Regions from separate parts of the Streptomyces sp. NPDC107559 genome, predicted to be linked through region 1. Evidence: riboswitches for the same ligand, from Rfam matches in the RefSeq annotation. Region 1 holds a riboswitch; the other holds the start of a gene.
What was found. A riboswitch is a leader RNA that binds a small molecule or an ion and turns the genes downstream of it on or off. The one in region 1 is predicted to bind cobalamin.
Positions count from the first base shown of each region.

Region 2: another riboswitch for cobalamin. It lies ahead of ACZ7OY_RS32155 (CbtB domain-containing protein); the one in region 1 lies ahead of ACZ7OY_RS20260 (prenyltransferase/squalene oxidase repeat-containing protein).

Region 1 covers NZ_JBVKBD010000006.1:226,311-230,209, forward strand. The annotation lists partial or broken gene ACZ7OY_RS20255 (prenyltransferase/squalene oxidase repeat-containing protein) at 19-570, shown strand; cobalamin riboswitch at 739-863, shown strand; gene ACZ7OY_RS20260 (prenyltransferase/squalene oxidase repeat-containing protein) at 966-2,444, shown strand; gene ACZ7OY_RS20265 (hypothetical protein) at 2,619-2,972, opposite strand; gene ACZ7OY_RS20270 (CbtA family protein) at 3,137-3,895, opposite strand.
Region 2 covers NZ_JBVKBD010000014.1:17,171-26,096, forward strand. The annotation lists gene ACZ7OY_RS32130 (FG-GAP-like repeat-containing protein) at 1-327, opposite strand, end outside; gene ACZ7OY_RS32135 (hypothetical protein) at 623-2,596, shown strand; gene ACZ7OY_RS32140 (TIGR03767 family metallophosphoesterase) at 2,714-5,566, opposite strand; gene ACZ7OY_RS32145 (histidine phosphatase family protein) at 5,922-6,515, shown strand; gene ACZ7OY_RS32150 (CbtA family protein) at 6,582-7,337, opposite strand; gene ACZ7OY_RS32155 (CbtB domain-containing protein) at 7,357-7,578, opposite strand; cobalamin riboswitch at 7,614-7,767, opposite strand; gene ACZ7OY_RS32160 (lysylphosphatidylglycerol synthase domain-containing protein) at 7,827-8,765, opposite strand.

The DNA.
Region 1 (3,899 bases):
ACACGGAAGGCTCCGCTGATGAACTCCACCAAGCGTCCCACCACCGGACGTACGGCTTCCCGCACGCTGGTCGCCGCCGCGCTGGCCATGGCCGCCACGGGCGTCACCGTGACCGCCGCCTCGCCCGCGTCCGCCGACCCGCTGGCCAGTTGCACACCGACCAAGGGCGCGATCGTCGCGGTCGACTTCGCTCCCTGGGGTGGCTCCGTGGTGCGTGGGTGCGACGCCAGCCCCACGACGGGGTACAACCTGCTGCACAACGGCGGCTTCACGACCGCGGGAACGCAGCACGACGGGCCCGCTTTCATCTGCCGCATCGGCAACTCCGGTTTCAACAGCGGCACTCAGTACCCGACTCCGACACAGGACGCCTGTGTGCGCACGCCTCCGGCCTCCGCCTACTGGTCGTACTGGATCGCCCCCGCCGGACAGACCACCTGGACCTACAGCCCGCTCGGCGCCATGGGAGACAAGCCGAAGGCCGGGGAGGTCGAGGCCTGGGTCTACGGCTCGACCAGCATCGACGGGACCACCGGGAAGCCCAAGTTCACCCCGGCCTCCGTCCGCGCTCAGTGACAGAACGCCGAGGGTGGCGGACCCGGGCCAAGTCCCGGGCGTGCCACCCTCGGCCACCTGCGCGTTGGCTGACGACGCGCCGTGCTGCCCAGCAGCGTTCCCGAAGCCTCACCTCGCTGACGGTCACTCACGGTGGTGCGTTGACGTGGGCCGATGGGCGTGGTGTCATATCCTGCTTTTCGTTTCAGCGATCAGGGGAAGCCGGTCGAACTCCGGCGCTGACCCGCAACCGTGGGCCCGTCGACAGACGGGCGAGCCGGATCACCTGCGTTGAAACCGTTACACGATCCAACACCGTCGAGGTCTGCGGTGTGGAGCGGGCCGCCGGATCACCTGCCGCGCCTTCGCCTCCGCGCACGCGTCGCTCGCGATCGACCGAAGGGGTCATCGTGAACTCTGTTCCCAGCGGGTACCAGCCCGAAAGCAGAAGGGCAGCGGCCTCCGCCACCGCGTTCCTCCTGCTCTCCACTCTCGGCGTCTCACTCTGGGCGGCAGTTCTGCCCGCCCATGCCGAGACGGCCGGCGCGACCACTTCTCCCTCGGTCTCCGCCACGGCGGACACGAAGCTCCACACGGCCACGGCACGTCCTGCCGTGCCCGACTTGAAGAAGGGAACGGCCTACCTTGTCGCTCCGGCCCAACTGATCGACGGACACTACTATGCGCCCTTCGGCGGTGGGTTCGCCGACTTCGGTCTCACCATCGACGGCGCCTACGCGCTGGCCGCGATGCGGACGAACGACGCGGCACTGACGAAGATCGTGAACTTCCTCGACCAGCAGAAGACGGACGAGACCGGCCGCTCGATCAACGACTGGACCGGAATCGGAACGCCTTATGCGAGTGGCGGTTCGATCGGCAAGGAGGCGCTGCTCGCCGAGGTGGCTGGCAAGGATCCCCGTGCGTTCGGCGGTCACGATCTGATCGCCGCCCTGGACAAGGCGATCTGCACTGAGGCCACTACCGGCGCGGACACCTCGTGCGCGGCTCCCGGGTCGTACACCTACGCGCCGTCCGTGTTCTCCCAGGCACTGGGGATCATGGCGCAGCTACGGGCCGGCGACACGGCCAACGCGGTCGCACCCATCGCTTACTTGAAGGGTCTCCAGAACGACAACGGCTCCTGGCCGAGCCTCATCCCCTCGACGCACGACTCGGACGTGGACTCCACGGCGATGGCGCTGATGGCCCTGTCGCTCGCTCCCGACGGAGCCGACTCGGCCGCCGTCGCCAAGGGCATCGCCTGGATAGCGAAGCAGCAGAAGACGGACGGCGGGTTCCCCGGCGCGGCCGGTGACTCCACCAACTCGGCGGCGCTCGCCGTCCAGGGGCTCAGCCTCGACGCGGAAACGTACAAGACGCACATCACCAAGGCACTCGCCTTCCTCGCGAGCCAGCAGAACAAGGACGGCGGGTTCAACGTCGCCGCCGATGCCCAGCAAGGCTCCGATGTTCGTGCCTCTACTCAGGCGCTCGGCGGCGCCACCGGTATCTCCTTCGGAACACTGGCGCTCGGTACCGTGACGGACCCGTCGACCACCCCGTCGTCCGGGTCGAGTCCTTCACCCACTCCGTCGTCGTCCTCCTTCGTCTCACCGTCACCTTCGCCGACGGCGACGTCGTCGCCCGACTCGACGGCCGTGCCGAGCATCAGCACCGTTCCGGACGGATCCGACGCGACGGAGACGTCTGCCTCGTCCGTGCCTCTCGGCCCGGGCGCGAACGACACCACCGTCGACGGCCAACTGGCTTCGACGGGAGGCGATATGCGCACGGGGGCGATCCTGACCGCAGCGCTCATGGCAGCCGGAGGTGCTGCCGTCGCCACGACCAGGCGCCGTCGCGCGGGCGACGCACGGCACCGCTGACAACCGGCGGGCGGCTGGCTGGCCGTCGCCGCCGGCGGCGCACGAATGTGCGCTGCGCGGTGGAGTCCCGCACCCCCGTGACCGTGGTTTCGGCGGGTCTGCCTACGGCGCGGTGCCAGTCCCGGGCGATCCTGTCATCCGGTGCGAGCCCGGCCGCCGGTCGGTGCGGGCGTCTCAGCAAGCAGAGTCGCGGTGCCGACGCACCAGAGCCGCGACCGCACAGCGCAGGCAGCGGGTCTCCGCGCCCTCGTACTCGGAGGCCTCGGTGCCGGGGCGGGGCTCACCACACGCCCGGGCCACCGTGTCCGCCCGCTCGGGGCACACGTCCTGCGCCGCCTCGACGAGCGACTCCAGGTCATGCAGCAACTGCTCGGTCCGCTTCGCCTGATCCGCGAGCACCCGCACGCGGGCGCTCTGGCCGCCGATCTGCCGTCGGCTGGCCATCAGTTGCTCGAACTCCTTGACGGTCAGGGCGACGGCCTCGCGGCCGCCGAGGGTGATGTGGCGGGGCTGGGGTTGTCTGGCCACTGGGGTCTTCCGCTCCTCGCCTCGGTGGTCACGTCGGCTGGAATGGGGACGAAGATGCGCCGATGCGCCTCCGTCGTCCGATGGTGTCGGTACCCAGAAAACGCGGGAGGGCCCCCGGATGGTTCCGAGAGGCCCTCCTGTGTCCTGCTTGTGTCCTGAAGTGATCAGTTCGCGGCCGGAACCGTCCGGGTGGACGCGACTGCCACGGGCTTGGGCTCCAGCAGACGTTCGGCCAACTCGCCGAAGACGAGACCGAATCCGCCCCACAGGACGGCCTGCATGGCGAGCGCGGAGAGGCGGAAGCGCCAGAGCAGGGTGGCCGGGAAGTCCTTGGGGACCTCGTTGATGACGGGCAGGAACGCGTAGGCCAGGCCGATGACGACGGCGAAGGCTACGACCGCGACGACCGCCGCGTTCCAGTTGCCCAGACTCGGGGCGAGTCGCTTGCCGAGAATGGTGGCACCGACGGCCAGAAGCACGCTGAGGACCATCATCAGGAAGTACAGGGTCGTCCGCTTGCCGATGGTGTCGGGGTCGCCGACCGACGGCGGGTTGGCCGGGTACTTCAGGAACGGCACGACGTACACGGCGAGCAGCGCGCAGCCCGAGAGCAGGAGGGCGGTCGCCCGTGCCCCGAACCGGCCGACGCGGCCGAGTGCGAAGCAGTAGGCGAGCGCCGCGATGCCGCCGAAGGCGATGCCGTAGACGAGTACGCCGGTGGCGAGGCCGGCGGTGGACTGGAGGCTGCGGGAGACGAGTTCGACCTCGTGCCCGTGTGCGTGGGAGTGGGCCTCCTCGAAGCCGATGGCGCTGTCGACGTTCGGCTCACCGAGGAAGTAGGCGACGACCAGGGCGAGTACACCGGCAGCGAGTCCGGCGAGCATGCCGCGTACGAGGAGGTTTCTTACCGTTGCGGAGTTCATGGTT
Region 2 (8,926 bases), on a different contig from region 1:
CCGGAAGAGGATGCGCGGGAACGACGTCGTGAACAGCCGCGGACCCCGCGCGCGCTGCGTCCGGTCACCCAGGATCTGCACACCCGGGGCGACCGGCAGGGACTCCCGCCCGGTCAGATCCAGATCCACGTTCCCGGCGATCCGGACCACCGCGTCCGGTGTGTCGATCGCCTGCACGAACAGGTCCTGCTGGCCGTTGGAGGTGATGGAGAAGGCCGGCGCCGCGGCCGGGGCGGCGGACACCGCCGGACCCCCACCCAGCAGAAGCCCGAAGGCCAGCGTCAGCACGCCGCCCAGGGCCGAGCGCCGATGCCCGAAGATGCCCACGCCTGACTCCCCTTCGAAAAAGTGGACGCGTGAATGCGTCACTGACAGGTGGGCGTTCCAGGCCGTGCCGTCCCGTGCCATCGCGTTCCCCGGGCCGTCCACCGTGGGCGCCGGCCCGTGGGCATCATGCGGTGTCCATCTTCCGTGCAACGTACGGCTGTTCCCCCGCCGCGGGCGCTGCGATAGGCTCACTCGCCGTTCCCCGCCTGTGGCAAGGCCACCGATCACGACCGGCACGGCGGTCCGGGCGGCTTTCCCTGGCGCTGTCGAGTGCACTCGGGAGAGAAATACAGCCGTGAACGATGTCGATGCGCCCGTGCGGGACGCTCCCGGCCCGGCCGGGCACGACGCCGCGCGGACCGGTGACCTGCAGGCCCTGCTCGACGAGGGCACCCGTGCCGTCGTCGACGACGGTGATCTGCGCGTCGGCCGGGACCGCTTCGAACGCGCCTACCGCATGGCCGAGTCGGCCGGCGACGAACGGGCGATGGCGGTGGCCGCCCTCGGCTTCGGCGGCCTGTGGGTGCACGAGCATCGTACGGTCGCCGGGTCCGTGCTCCTGGAGTCGCGGATCCGCAGGGCGCTGGAACTGCTGGACCCGCAGTCCTCGCTGGCACTGCGGCTGCGGATCCGGCTGGCCGGGGAGAGCGGCTACCGCAGCGGCGACACCACGGCGGTCCTGGCGCTGCTGGAGCTGGCGAGGTCGCGGCCCGGTCCCATGGCGCGCGCGGAGGCGTTGAGCCTGGCCCATCACTGCCTGGTCGGTCCGGAGCACGGCGCGCTGCGCCGGGAACTGGCCGCCGAGCTGGTCGCGGAGAGCTTCCGGACCTCGCGCCGCAGCGATCTGCTGATGGGCCTGCTGTGGCAGACGGTCGACATGTTCCTGGACGGCGATCCGCACGCGGAGCGCTGCCTGGCCGAACTGCGCGGCCTGCTGGCCGAGCGGGACCATCAGGCGGTCGGCTTCGTGGTGAGCGCGATGCAGGTGATGCTGGCCGTCCGCGCGGGCCGTCTCGACGAGGCCGAACGCCTGGCCGAGGCCTGCACCGAGCGCGGGATCGCCGCCGGGGACGTCAACGCCACGGTGTGGCAGGCCGCGCAGATGGTGACCATCCGCTGGTACCAGGGCCGGGTGGTCGAGCTCGTGCCGCTGCTGCGCGAAGTGGTCAACTCCCCGACGCTGAGCGCGGTGGACGACCATGCCCTGGCCGCGCTGGCGGTTGCCGCGGTGACGGCCGGGGACCGGCGCACGGCGGCCGGCGCGCTGGCCACGCTGTGCGGCCGCGACCTCGGCGACCTGCCGCGGTCGAGCAGTTGGATGGTGACCATGCACGGTGTCGCGGAGGCCGCCTATCTCCTCGACGACACCGCGACCGCGGCGCGGGTCTACGACCTGCTGAGCCCGTACGGCCATCTGCCGATGGTGGGCAGTCTCGCCGTCGCCTGCTTCGGCTCGGCCCAGCACGCGCTGGGGGTGGCCGCGCTGACCACGGGGGACGTCGACCGGGCCGTGACCCACCTCCGGGACGCGGTACGGCAGAACCTCTCCCTCGCGCACTGGCCCGCGGTCGCGGCCTCCCGCGACCGGCTCGCGCTGGCGCTCGTACGGGCGGGGCGTCAGGCCGAGGCCGACGCCGTACGGGAGGAGCTGACCGTGGCCGCCGACGAGGCCACGGCGCTCGCCGGGGCCGGGGGACCGGGCGGCAGCGCGTCGGGGGGCCTGGACGGACAGGAACGGCACGCGGCGTTCTGCACCCGGCTGGGCCGCAAGTGGCGGATCGGATTCGGCGGCCGCAGCGTCCTGGTGGAACACAGCGTGGGGATGCTGCACCTGGTGGTGCTGATCGCCAACCCGCGCCAGGAGATCCGGGCCGTCGACCTCGTGGCGGGGCTGACGGCGCTCAACGGGGCCGCCGAGCACACGGCGCTGTCCGGGCAGCCGGTGCTCGACCGGGTGGCGGCCCAGGAGTACCGCAACCGTCTGGCCGGGCTGCGCTCCGAACTCGAGGCCTTGGAGGCGGCCGACGACCAGGAACGTGCGGCCGTGGCCCGGGGCGAACACGACTGGCTGATCGCCCAGTTGGCGGGCGCCACCGGTCTGGGCGGCCGGCCCCGGCGCTTCCCCGAGGCGGAGGAGCGCTCCCGGGTCGCGGTGAGCAAGGCCGTCCGGCGGGCGCTGGACCGCATCACGGCGGCCGATCCGGTGATCGGCGGGCACCTGCGGCAGGCGGTTCACACCGGGGTGCGGTGTTCCTACTGGCCGGAATGACGGGACCGCCGTGCGGGAGGCCGGAACCTGCGCGGGTGTCGGCCCCGCTGTCGGGCGGCGGGGCCGACACCTGCGTTCAGGTGGGGCAATGGGACGGATCCGGTACCGCCGGGGCGGTCAGAGCCCGGCGGAGGTGTGCGTGGAACGGAGCTGGATCTGGCAGGACTCCCAGGCCGACCAGGTCGTGCCGCTGGGGGCGGTCTGGGTGCAGCGGTAGAGCGTGCCCGTGTCGTCGACGGCGAACAGCTCGATCTGCCCGGCCCCGTTCCGTTCGGCGGCGACGTGGCGCATCCGCAGCGTGACGCCGCCGGACTGCGTCGGTATCTGGGCCCAGGACTGCCAGGTGCCGGCGGCGGGGGCGGTCTCGAAGCGGCGCCAGAGCATCCCGTCGACATTGGTGCCGAAGATCGCCAGGCGCCCGTCGGCGTTGCGGGCCATGTCGACGGAGTCGAGGATGCCGTCGACCGGCTGCACCCCGCCCCACTCGCTCTCCGTCTGCGCGTTGGCGACGTTCATCCTCCGCTGGATGATCAGGCCGTCCTCCTTGATGGCGACCAGCACGGCACGCCCGTCGGAACCGGTCTCGACGGCGAGTTGCACGGCGGTGCCGCCGAGCTGGGTCCAGGGGGTGAACCAGCCGTTGGAGGCGGTGTCGTCGTTGAGGAAGTCCTGCCAGCGGTGGCGGATGCCGTTGTCGCTGCGGGTCGCGTAGACCTGCATGCCGCCCCACTGGTCCTGGACCGCGGTGGCCGAGGTGAAGGCTGAGTCGAACTGCTGGGGTGCCGTGTAGCTGCTGCTGCCCGGGCCGGTCTGCGCGCGGCGGTTCACGGAGCCGTTCTGGTCGAGGGCGAACAGCTCGACCCGGCCGTCCTGGTGGGTGCTCGCGGTGACGGACTGCCAGCCGGGGCCGGTGGCGAGCTTGGTCCAGGGCTGGAGGCTTCCGCCGACGGTCTGCTGACCGGTGTTCCACAGATTGCCCTGCGCGTCCGTGCCGAACAGCTCCAGCCGTCCGTCCTTGTTGCGGGCCGCGGCGATCGGGGAGCCGAGCGGGTGCGGGGCGTGCAGCGGGAAGGGGGCCGGCAGCAGCAGCTGGGCGTTGCGGTCCTGGTTGCCGCCCATGCGGTTGGTGATGCCGCGGCTCACCTCCTGCGGGTCGTTGGTGGCCAGCTCCCGTGCCAGGGACGCCAGTTGAGCGGGGGTGCTGATGTCGCCGCCGAAGGAGAGGGGCGCGGCGGGGTCGACCATGGTGGTGAAGATCGAGAGGGTGGCCGGTCCGGCGGCGGAGCCGAACTCGCCCGCGTTCTGCGCGTCGGGGCTCGCCATGATCTCGATGATGCGGCTCTGGATCGGCCAGTCGATGTGCGAGGCCGTGGAGATCTCCCAGAAGCCGCCGTAGATCGGGCTGCCCGCGGGCGTCGGATGCGGGACGATCTTGTTGGCGTGGGTGTGTCCGTTGACCATCGCGATCACGTTCGGGTAGCGCAGCAGCAGCGCCTTGAGCTCGTCGCCGGTGTGCCGGTCCCCGAAGATGCCGCCGAGGATGCCGTCGTCGAGGTTGTCCATGGTGGCCAGCGTGTGGTGGCAGAAGAGGACGAACATCCTGTCCTGCACACCGCTCTGGGTGACGACGTGGTTGTTGGTGTCGATGTAGCGGGAGCTGTTGGCCCTGAGCTGCTGTTCCAGCCAGTTGAGCTGGTCGGTGTCGATCGATCCGCCCGCGGCCCCCGAGCCGAAGCCGTCGGTGTTGGTGTTCGTCGAGTCGAGGGTGATGTAGCGGATCAGGTCGCCGGGCGCGGACGGGACGGCGTAGTAGGCCTTGTCGATCCCGACGCCCTGGAAGCCGTGCCCGACCGGCAGGCCCGCGGTGTTGAAGTGGTCCTGGATGAACGCCTTGCGGCTGAGCAGCCGCCGGTTGGGGTCGGCGGCGACCCGGGTGCCCTCCAGCTCCCAGGCGACCATCAGCTTGCCGAAGGTGCCGAGGTCGTCGTAGTCGTCCGGCAGGTCGGCCGAGGTGCCGGTGGTCTTGGTCGAGCCGACCGTCATGCCCTGCACGTCGACGAGGTTGTTGTCGATGGGCTCGTTGCCCTGCCACAGGCCGTCGTGGTTGCCGTACGCCGCGTACCAGGGCATGCCGAGGCCGTGCGAGACGAACGGCCGGCGGGCCGCGCCCACCACGCCGCTCGCGTCCAGCAGGCCCGGGACGTAGGGGAATCCGAGTCCCGACGTGCCGGTGTACCGGTTGCCCGGCACCTGCTGCGGGGGCACCGAGGGGTAGTAGTAGTGGTCGTCCGTGGTGCCGCCGCCGGTCAGGGCGCCGCCGGCGAAGCTCTGGTCCAGGCCGATGCGGCCGGAGTCCGGGACGATGGTCTGGCCGCCGTCGAGCAGGTCGATGTACCAGCGGTTCTCGTTGTGCTGGCAGTTGTCGATGGCGTCGCCGGTGACGATGGTGAACTGGAGCGGCTTCCTGCTCCGCGGGCCCTTGCCGATCCCGGCGATGGCCTGGCACATCGCGTCGACGACCTGTGTCGACAGGAACTCGTGGCCCCGGTAGGCCGAATCGGTGGGGTACGAGGCGTAGTGCGGGGCACCGGCGTCGGCGTACCGGTCCATGAACTCCAGGCGGGCGGGCGACTGGTCGTCCACGATGTGCAGGTCGGTCATCTGTGCGAACGCCGCCAGCGCCAGGGTCGGGGGGCCGAAGCGGTTCCACAGGTCGGTGCGGATGGTGTGCGGCTCCCCCGGTCCGGCGACGAGCCGCTGGTAGCCCGTGCCCTGGGCGTAGCTCGCCCGCTGCACCGTCTGGTCCCACGTGGTGGGCACCCGTGCGTCCGCCGCGGAGGCGGCCGCCGCCTGTCCCGCGGCGATCGAGGTGGCGGCCTCGGCGGCGGCGCGGAAACCGCCCGCGTCGATGGCCGCCGCCACCACACCCGCTCCGGTCGTCGTCAGTAGCCTTCTTCGCGAGATGCCCACGCCATGTCTCCCAGGAAAGGTCGAACTCGTCTCCCTCTCCCGGCGTTCCATCCCGTTCCGCCTCGTTCCACGGGACCGCCGGCGGCCGCCGACGAGGTGCAGTCCCTGGGTGGCGGGCAGGGTGTTCAGCGACATGGATGGCGCTCCGCAACTCGAACTCATGAGGATGCGCACCGTCCGGCGGCGCGCGCATAAGGGCAAAAAGGTGAGGCGGCCCACGCGCCACTCACCGCGACCGTCTCCACGGCACCTCGATCGCCTTCCCGCGCGACTGTTCGCGTACGAGGACGCCGAGCCGGATACGCTCATGGGCCCCGGACCGGCGGTCCGGGGTCCGTACCGGAGGAGCGACCCCGTGACGAGCCGTGTCACCTTCATCACGCCCGCGACGAGTGCGTCGATGCGCCGGGCTCGCTTCGACGACGGTGACCCGATCGACGACCACGGCGCGGCGCGGGCCCGGGCGGCGGCCGGTTCGCTGCCGCCGGCCGTCCGGGTCCTCGCCTCGCCGAGCGTGCGCTGCCGCCAGACGGCCGCGGAACTGGGTCTCGACCCGACCGGCGAACCGGCGCTCGCGGGCGGGGACATGGGACGGTGGCGCGGCCTGGCCCTGGACGAGGTAGCCGCCGCGGAGCCGGCGGAACTGGCACGCTGGCTGTCCGACCCGGCGGCCGCTCCGCACGGCGGGGAGTCGGTGCGGGAGGTGTGCGAGCGGGTCGCCCGCTGGCTGGAGGCGTCGGCGGGGCACGACGGCAGAGTGCTGGCCGTGGTGGAGCCGGAGATCGTACGGGCCGCGGTGATCCATGCGCTGGCCGCTCCCGAGGCCGCCTTCTGGCGCCTCGACGTGCCGCCGCTGACGGCGACCGAGCTCACCGGACGTGCGCACCGCTGGAACCTCCGGCTCGGCAGGCCGCTCGGTCCGGCGACCTCCGCCGACACGGAGGACTGACCGCACCGGACGCCGAGAGGGCCCGCGGACGGTTCCGCGGGCCCTCTCGGCGTGACGACGGGATCGCTACGGGGCGGCCACCGCCGAACCCGATGGGACCCTCACGGGTTTCGGGTGCAGCAGCCGCTCGGCCAGTTCGCCGAAGACGAGGCCGAAGCCCGCCCACAGCGTGGCCTGCATGGCGAGGGCGGAGAGCCGGAACCGCCACAGCAGGGTGGCCGGGAAGTCCGCCGGGACCTCGTTGACGACGGGCAGGAACGCGTACGCCAGGACGATCACGGCGATGAAGCCGAGGACGGCGACCACGGTGGCGTACCAGGTGCCCAGTCTCGGCGCGAGCCGCTTGCCCGCGATCACCGCGGCGACCGCGAGGAGCACGCTGAGCACCATCATCAGGAAGTACAGCGTGGTGCGCCTGCCGATGGTGTCGGCGTCGCCGACCGACGGCGGGTTGGCCGGGTACTTCAGGAACGGCACGACGTAGACGGCGAGCAGCGCGGTGCCCGACAGCAGCAGCGCGGTGGCGCGGGGGCTGAAGCGGCCGACGCGCCCGAGGGCGAAGCAGAAGGCGAGAGCGGCGATGCCGCCGAACGCCACTCCGTAGATCAGCACGCCGGTGGCGAGGCCGGCGGTGGACTGGAGGCTGCGGGAGACGAGTTCGACCTCGTGCTCGTGGGCGTGCGCGTGCGCCTCCTCGAAGCCGATCGCGCTGTCCACGCTCGGCTCACCGAGGAAGTAGGCGACGACCAGGGCGAGCAGGCCGGCCGCGAGGCCGGCGAGCATGCCCCGCACGAGCAGGTTTCTGACTGTTGCGGAGTTCACGGGAGTTCGGTGCCCCTCGTCAGTGGCAGGGGAAGCCGAGCAGGTGGCGGGCGTCGTGCACCCACTCGTGGACGTCCTCGCCGGAGACGACGGAGGTGGCGCCCTGCTCGGCGCCGACGAAGTACAGCAGGACCAGCATCAGAATGCCGAAGAAGACCGCCCAGGGGGCAATGTCCTTCAGCGGCAGCTTGCCGGTGACAACGGGGGTGGTGGCGGTCGGCTGAGCGACGTGCTGCGCCATGGCAGGGCCTCCTCTGGGAGTTCGCGTCCCATCTCGGTGGTGCACAGGACGACGGCCCCGGGTCTGACTCGCGATGCGCTCCCGTCGAGGAGGCATCGTCCACAGTGGCGCGACCGTGCCGGATTCTCACCGGCTTCCGTGATCCCGTCGTCGTATCAGCACGACAGTACCGTGTGACGTATGCAGGGCCAATAGCGCGTCAGCAGGGGTGATCCCGCGCCCTGTTGGGCACGGGATCACGGGCGTCCTCAGAGCACCGAGCGTCGTGCGAGCAGGAGGAGGACCAGCAGCCCCGGGGCCATCGGCAGCCATGCGGTGAGCAGGCGGTAGCCGAGGACGGCCGAGATCGCCGCCTGGCCCGGCGCCCCGTCCGCGGTGAGCGCCAGGGCGAGCGCGGCGTCCAGGGAACCGAGACCGCCCGGCGTGGGCAGCAGCACCGCCGCGCCGCTGGCGACGAGGTACGCCATGACCACACGGCCCGTGGACAGCCCGAGGCCGAGCGCGTGGACGACGGCGACGACCACCCCGGCGTGCAGCAGCACGAACGCGGCCGAGCCGCCCCACAGCGCCCAGGCCCGCGCCCGGCACCGGTGCACCGCCCGCACCTCGGCGAGGGCCCGGCCCGCGGCGCGCCGCAGCCGTGGGCTCGCCGCGACGGCCACCACCACGGTCCCGGCCGCCACCGGCAGCAGCAGTACCAGCCCCTGCGGCACCCGGGCCGGCACCCGTACGGTGTCGGGCGAGGTCAGCAGCAGGGTCAGGCCCAGTGCGCAGCGGACCAGCCCGCCCGCCGCCGCCTTCACCGCGAGCGCGGTCGCCGAACGGGCCGTGGACAGTCCGCACCGGGTCAGGAAGCGCAGGTTGACCAGGGTCGCCCCGGCCCCGGCCGGCAGGAGATGGTTGGCGGCGGACGCGGCGAACTGCGCGGCCACGAGCCGTCGCCGCGGCAACCGTTCGGCGACCGCGCCCTGCTGGACGACAGCCGCGCACACCCAGGTCGACACGGCGGCGACGCAGGCGAGCAGCAGCCATGCGCGGTCGGCGGCGGCGAGCCGGTCCGCCCCGCTGTCCAGGACGTCCCGGTGCGAGACGAGGAACCCGCAGGCGGCCAGGAGTACCGCGAGCGTGACCCCCAGCTGCCAGTACCGGCGTCGGCCCGCGGCCACCGGCAGGTCGGTCGCGGTCACGCCGGTCCTCGCGCGCGCCGGACGAAGGGAGAGCCGTCGGCCATCGTGCACCTCTCGTCGTAGCGCGCCACGGGATCGACTCCCCTACAGTCCGTAGGGTCGCACCGCACCCTACATTTTGTAGGGTTAAAGGCAGGTGAGAAGATATCCGCGCGTCTCGG